DNA from 2 places in the Kineococcus mangrovi genome. Region 1 is predicted to be linked to the other one. Evidence: riboswitches for the same ligand, from Rfam matches in the RefSeq annotation. Region 1 holds a riboswitch; the other holds the start of a gene.
What was found. Region 1 has a riboswitch for S-adenosylmethionine ahead of AB2L28_RS07235 (ABC transporter substrate-binding protein). Riboswitches for the same ligand answer to the same signal wherever they lie in the genome.

Region 1 (3,432 bases):
TGGATCGCCAGCGCCAGCTGGTCGACGAGGTCCTGCAGCGCCTTGGGCGCCCCCTGCTGGCTCGGCCACGCCAGCGGCGTGCCGTCCAGGCCCTCGCGGATGACGTCGGTCGCCTTGCCGGCGGCCTGCGCGTAGGAGTCCGCGTCCAGCACGGACGTGCGGGCCGGGTCGATGCCGGACCCGGCGGTCGAGGCGAGCAGGAGGTTGTTCTCCCTGCTCGTCGCCCACTGCACGAACGCCGCGGCCGCGTCCTGCTGCTTCGACGCGCTGGAGACGCCGAGGCCGAAGCCGGCGTCCAGAGCCGTCCGCGGCGTCGTGTTCCTCCCCCCGACCGGCAGCGTCACGACGCCCCACTTGTCGACGATCTTGGAGCTCGACGGGTCCTGCGCCTTCAGGCCGAGGTCGGTCCAGGTGTCGAGCATGGCGCCCTGGCCCGACAGGAAGGCCGAGTTGGCCTGGTCGAAGCCCGTCTGCAGCGGCGTCGGCAGCGCCGAGGGGGACACGTCGATGAGGTGCTGCAGCGCCGCGAGACCCTCCTCGCCCGCGAAGGCCGGCCTGCCGTCGCCGTCCACCAGCGTCCCGCCGTACCCGGCGAGGCGGTTGATGAAGGAGCAACCCAGGATCATCGGGACCTGCTGGCCCTCGACGATGGCGCCGTAGACCGTCCCGCCGGAGTCCTTGGTGATCTTCTCGGCGGCCGCGTCGTACTCGTCCCACGTCGTCGGCGGCTCGACGCCGTACGTCTGGAAGACCTCGGCGTTGTAGTAGAGGACGTGCGTGTCACCGTCGAAGGGCAGGCCGTAGCGCTTGCCGTCGATGAGCGTGTAGGGGTCGTAGATCGACGGCAGGAAGTCGTCGGTGGCGATCTCGCCGTTGGCGCCGATCCACTCGGTGAGGTCGACGAGGGCGTCGGCCTCCACGAGCTCGCCGAGGCCGAAGTAGAAGTAGTCGAAGACGTCGAACTCGCCGTCCCCGCCCTGCACGTCGAGGATCTGCTTGCTCGTCAGCTGGTCGTAGGGGATCGCGGTGACCTGGAGCTCGCCGCCGAACTCGTCGGCGAACTTCTTGCCCAGCAGCTCGGTGAAGGCCAGCACGTGCGGCTGGTTGACCATCAGCTTGAGCGTCGTACCCGTGAGGTCGACGGCCTTCTGCGCGGCCAGGCCCGACGCCGCGGAGCCCTCGCCGCAGGCGGCGAGGCCACCGGTGGCGGCCAGGGCGCCGACGCCGAGGGCGCCCGACAGGACGCGACGGCGGCTGGCGAGGAGGCGGGCGGTGCTGGGCTGGGGCAGGTGGGTGCGACGGGGCGCGGACATGGCTGTGCTCCGGGAGTAGGCGGACGGGACGTCCGTCGGGGGGTGCGCGCGGACGGCGCGCTCGTGCGGGACGGGGTGTGACGTGGGGTGAGGACCCCGGGGGAGGTGGCGGCGGCCGGTCAGGCCGCGGGCGACGTCCTCCGGCACGTCGAGGAGCCCGGGCGACAGGCCATGGAGGCTGTGCGCGCGAGGTCGACGTGGTAGCGCCGGGTGAGCTGGGTGCAGCTGTCCACTACGAGTCCTCCATCGCCCCTGGCGGGAGCACCTGCCGCTCGCGCGGTGGTTGCTGTGGCGTCGTCGAGCCAGGTCTCTCGGCCACTCTGGATGGTGTTGCAGCGAGCGTAGCGGACGGCGGCGGCCGGTGGGGACGAGTCCGGCGGACGCGAGTGCGCAGGGTCCCCTCGGACGGGCTGTGCCACACTGAGGACGGCCGTGCGGTCCCTCACACCGGGCGCGCGGTCCGCCGTCGAGACCGTCGCCTGGTGCGTGGGTCCCGGGCAGCGCCGCGGTCTCGTGGAAGGACCTCGCAGGCGCCCCGGCCCGAGCCCCGGACGACGACCGTCGGTGGCTCCGGGGGGAGCACGCGCCGCGCGACCCCTCCGGTGCACCAGGACTTCCGTCGGGCGCGGGTCGACCCGCCCGGCGATTCCGACGAGGACGCCCGGGCGTCCGCGGGGACCAACCGGTGGAGCGGGCGCTGCGGGCCGTGCGGAGCACCCGTGACGAGCACACCTGACGACAACGCCACCACGACGCCGGAGGTGGCGCCGACGAGGCCCCGCCGCCGGCGAGCGGCCAGCCGGCCCGCGGGCCCCCCGGCCTCCGTGGAGGCGGCCGACCCGACCACTTCCGCCGACGCTCCGGGCGTTCCCGCGACCACCGGCGCCGGCGGGGCGGGTGACGTCCCGGCTCCCGCCGCCGCAGCCGTCGCCGAGCCCCCCTCCGAGCCCCCCGCCGAGCAGGCGCCGCCGGTCACCTCCGAGGACGCCCCGGCCCCGCGGCGACGTGCCCGCCGCGCCACCCGCAAGGTCACCACCCCCGAGGTCCCGGCCGCCGAGGTCACCACCCCCGAGGTCCCGGCTGCCGAGGCACCCGCGGCGGGCTCCGGCGCCGTCGCCGAACCGGTCGCCGAACCGGTCGCCGAACCGGCTCCGGCCCCCGCCCGCCGTCGCCGGGCCCGCAAGACCGCCGGCGCACCGGCTGCCGTCGAGACGCCCGCCGAGGCACCTCTCGAGGCGCCCACCGAGGCCGTCCAGGCCGGCGCCGGGACCGTGGCGGCCCCCGCCGTCGCGGCCGCCGAGGACGCCCCGGTCGAGGAGGCGCCGGTCCAGACCCCCGTCGAGCAGGAGGCGCCCGCCGCCCAGGACGCACCGTCCGAGGCCGACGACCTCATGGACGACCCGGTCCTGCTGCGCGCGGCCGGCTTCGCCCGCGGCACCCGCCGTGGCGGCACCGACGACCGGGAGGAGACCGCCGAGCGCGCCGCCGACGCCGCGGCCCGGGCGACCGCGCTGTTCTTCCAGGCCCCCGACGCCGAGACCCCGCCGCGTCGGCGCCGCGCCTCGGCCCCCGCGGGCCCGCCGCCGGGAGCCCGCCCCCTCGACGAGCACCGCGCGGGCGAGGCCGGTGACCGGGACGAGGGCGACGCCGAGGACGGCGCCGAGGACGGGTCCCCGCGCGACGGCGAGGTGCTGGACAGCCTGCGGGACCTGCGCCGTTCCCGCGGCACCCGGCGCCGGGACGCCGAGGACACCGACGAGGACACCGACGAGGACACCGACGAGGACACCGACGAGGACCGGTCCGAGGAGGCCGACGAGGAGGGCGACGAGGACGGGGACACCCGTGACGAGGACGGCGGCGCCCCCCGCCGCCGTCGCCGCCGCGGGGGTCGCGGCCGCCGCAGCCGTGGCCGGGACGCCGAGGACGACGCCGCCGACGACGGCGCCGACGGTGCGGACGACTCCGCCCCGGAGGGTGCGGACAACTCCGACGAGGACGAGGACACCGACGCCTCCGACGCCCCCGACGACGAGCAGTCGGGCTCCTCGCGGCGCCGCCGGCGTCGCCGGCGCCGCGGGGGGTCCGGCGACGGGGACGACGTCTCCGGCGACGACCC
Region 2 (3,432 bases), 250 kb from region 1:
ACCCCGGCGCACGCGGCGACGGCCTCGCAGAGCATGTCGGCCGAGCAGGCCTCGGTGCCGTCACCCCCGGCGGCGGGGTGCAGACCCGCGCGGGTCGTCCCGGCGAACCCGTCGACGGAGACGCCGATGGACTGCCCGTCCAGCACGGCGACGGCCTTGGCCGGCACCAGCGCCTTGGCCGGATCCTCCCGGTAGGAGTCCTTCAACGGCTTCTGCAGGGCCCTCAGTTCGGTCGAATCCACCGGCGAAGCTTAGGCCCGGGGGCGGGCGGGCCCGCAACCTCGACCACACTGGGTCCGGTGAAGTGGACGACCGCCCTGCGCACCCTCGAGGACGTCGCCGAGCGCTGCGCGCACGTGCACCGCCAGCCCGCCGGGATCGTGACGCTCCGGGTCACCGAGGCGTGGGTGCACGGCCCCCTGCTCGGCCCCCGCCGCGAGGAGCTGCCGGACGCCGACGCCGTGCGGGTCGCGCTCGTGACGAGCGCGGCCGAGGAGGACTGCGCGGCCGGCACCCGGCCGCCCGTGGCCGGGCACTGGCTCGCGGCGTCGGGGCTGGGGACGAAACCGGTCGTCCTGCGGTTCCGGTCCGCGCAGGCCCCCGTGTGGAACCACGTCGTCGACCGCCCGGTGCGGTTCTGGACGGCCGAGGAGGGTCCGGACCACGACGTCCTCGTGCAGCTGCGCGCGGGCGACGGGGAGTCGCTGCGCCCGCCGGCCCCCTCCCCCGCCGAGCTCGTCGAGCGCCTGGAGCGCGAACTGCGGGTGAGCCGCGGGGCGTTGCGCCGCACCGCGACCGAGTACGACGAGAAGCGCTGGGCACCGGGGTCGCCGAAGAAGCGGGGCGACGCCCTCGCCGACGCGGCCCTGGGGCTGCTCGCGGTCGAGGACGCGCTGGAGCGGGCCCGGGCTACCCTGCCCGGGTGAGCGAGGAGAAGCTGAGCTACCGCCTGCTGACCGGCCCCGACGACCGCTCGTTCTGCGAGAAGGTCAGCGCCGCCCTCGCCGACGGGTACGTCCTGTTCGGCGGCCCCTCGCTCACCACGACCGACGGGCGGACGGTCGCCGCGCAGGCCGTCGTGCTCCCCCACGTGCACCGGTCCTGAGGGCGGCCGGCCACCGCACCACCGGTGCTAGGGTTCCCCCAGGTCATGAGTGACAGCGACAAGCCCTGGCTCGCTGTCCGGCAACCCTCCTCCGCGGTGGGGTGCCCCAGGTGAGGACCTGGCCGGACGACCCCGTCCGGCAAGCGCGGATCAACGGACGCCGTCGATCACGGAGTGCTGCGAGCCGCGCGCCCGCCGAACGACTCCCGGAGTGATCGCGTGTCCAACGCCCCCGTCCTGCCCGACAAGCCCAAGCGCCGCGGCCTCCTCGTCGGCGTCATCGCCGCGATCGCCGTCGTGATCGTCGTGGTCGTCGCCGTCGTCCTGAGCACCCGGGACGACACCGCCACCACCGCGGCGAGCGGCGGCGGTGAGGCGCAGACCGTCACGATCGGTGTCGCGGACAAGTCGCTGCCGTACTGGAGCACCTACACCGAGCTCGCGAAGTCGAAGCTGAACGTCGACGTCGAGCTCGTCAACTTCTCCGACTACACCCTGCCGAACCCGGCGCTGGAGCAGGGCGAGCTGGATCTCAACCAGTTCCAGCACATCCAGTACCTGGCGAACTACAACGTCGAGGCCGGTGACGACCTGCAACCCATCGGGGCCACCGCCGTCTACCCGCTGCCGCTGTACTCCCTCACCGCGAAGTCCGCCTCGGAACTGCCCGCCGACGCGAAGGTCGCGATCCCCAACGACGCCATCAACGAGGCCCGTGGCCTGCTCGTGCTGCAGGAGGCCGGTCTGGTGACGCTGAAGGACGGCGGCACGGCGTTCTCCACGACGAACGACATCGAGTCCGGCAAGGTCGAGGTCGTCCCCGTGTCCGCGGACCAGACCGCGAGCGCGCTGCAGAGCGGTTCGGTCGCCGCCGCGATCGTCAACAACAACTACGCCACGGCCGCGAAGCTGCCGACCGACGACATCATCGTCCAGGACGACGCGAAGTCGGCCGCCGCGGCGCCGTACGTCAACATCTTCACGGCCCGCAAGGCCGACGCCACGAACGAGACGTACCTGCAGCTGGCCCAGCTGTGGCACGACCCGGCCGTGCAGGAGGTGTTCCTGCAGGACAACCCGACCGCGATCGTCGAGGACACCCCGGCCGCCGACCTGCAGGCGGAACTGACCGAGGTCGAGGCCGACGCGAAGGCCGCCAAGGGCAAGTGAGCGCGCTCATCTCGCTGACGGACGTCAGCAAGACCTTCGACCGTCGTGGCGGCAAGACCGTCACGGCGGTCGACGGCGTCTCCCTCGAGGTCGCCGAGGGCGAGGTCCTCGCCGTCATCGGGTACTCGGGAGCGGGCAAGTCCACCCTGGTCCGGCTCATCAACGCGCTGGAGAGACCCACGTCGGGCAGCGTCCGCGTCGCCGGGCAGGACCTCACGAGGTTGTCCGAGGGGGAACTGCGCGCGGCCCGGTCCCGCATCGGGATGATCTTCCAGCAGTTCAACCTGTTCCGGTCCCGGACCGTCGCCGGGAACGTCGGCTACCCGTTGAAGGTCGCGGGGGTCGCGAAGGACGAGCGCGACCGGCGCACCGCCGAACTCCTCGACTTCGTGGGGTTGCTCGACCGCGCCCACGCCTACCCCGAGCAGTTGTCGGGCGGGCAGAAGCAGCGCGTCGGGATCGCCCGCGCGCTGGCGACGAACCCGCCGCTGCTGCTGTGCGACGAGGCGACGAGCGCGCTGGACCCCGAGACGACGACCGAGGTGCTCTCGCTGCTGCGCCGGGTGAACACCGAACTCGGCGTCACCATCGTCGTCATCACCCACGAGATGGAGGCCGTGCGGCAGATCGCCGACCGCGTCGTCGTGATGGAACAGGGCCGGGTCGTCGAGGTCGGGGACGTCTACGACGTCTTCTCGGACCCGAAGACCCCTGCGGCGCAGCGTTTCGTGCGCAGCGCCACGCACGACCGCCCGTCGGCGGACACGCTGGCGCGCCTGCGCACCCACCACCCCGGCCGGCTCGTGAGCGTCCGCATCACCGACGAACCGGGACTTCAGCAACGGATCGACGCCGTCTTCCGGGACCACGGGACCACCGCCGAACTGGTGTACGGCGGGGTCTCGGAGGTCCGCGAGCGGCGGGCCGGTTCCCTCACCTACGAACTGACCGGTACCCCCGATGCGGTCGACGCGGCCTCGGCCGCGCTGCGGTCCGCCGGGGTCCACGTGGTCGAGGAGGTCTGACCGTGGACTTCAGCGGGTTCGTCGACACCCTCGGCGTGTTCAGGACCGCGATCTGGCAGACGCTGTTCATGGCGGTCGTCTCGCTCGTCGCCTCCGGCGTCATCGGGCTCGTCCTCGGGACGGCGCTGTACG

Region 2: linked by a shared signal. The riboswitch ahead of AB2L28_RS06145 (MetQ/NlpA family ABC transporter substrate-binding protein) and the one ahead of AB2L28_RS07235 (ABC transporter substrate-binding protein) in region 1 are both predicted to bind S-adenosylmethionine.

The regions. Positions count from the first base shown of each region.
Region 1 is NZ_JBGGTQ010000003.1:253,824-257,255, forward strand. Features, by position in the region: gene AB2L28_RS07235 (ABC transporter substrate-binding protein) at 1-1,313, opposite strand, end outside; SAM riboswitch class I at 1,554-1,644, opposite strand; partial or broken gene AB2L28_RS07240 (Rne/Rng family ribonuclease) at 2,033-3,432, shown strand, end outside.
Region 2 is NZ_JBGGTQ010000003.1:5,211-8,642, reverse strand. Features, by position in the region: gene AB2L28_RS06160 (OsmC family protein) at 1-242, opposite strand, end outside; gene AB2L28_RS06155 (DUF7711 family protein) at 300-926, shown strand; gene AB2L28_RS06150 (DUF1737 domain-containing protein) at 923-1,105, shown strand; SAM riboswitch class IV at 1,147-1,257, shown strand; gene AB2L28_RS06145 (MetQ/NlpA family ABC transporter substrate-binding protein) at 1,325-2,275, shown strand; gene AB2L28_RS06140 (methionine ABC transporter ATP-binding protein) at 2,272-3,300, shown strand; gene AB2L28_RS06135 (methionine ABC transporter permease) at 3,303-3,432, shown strand, end outside.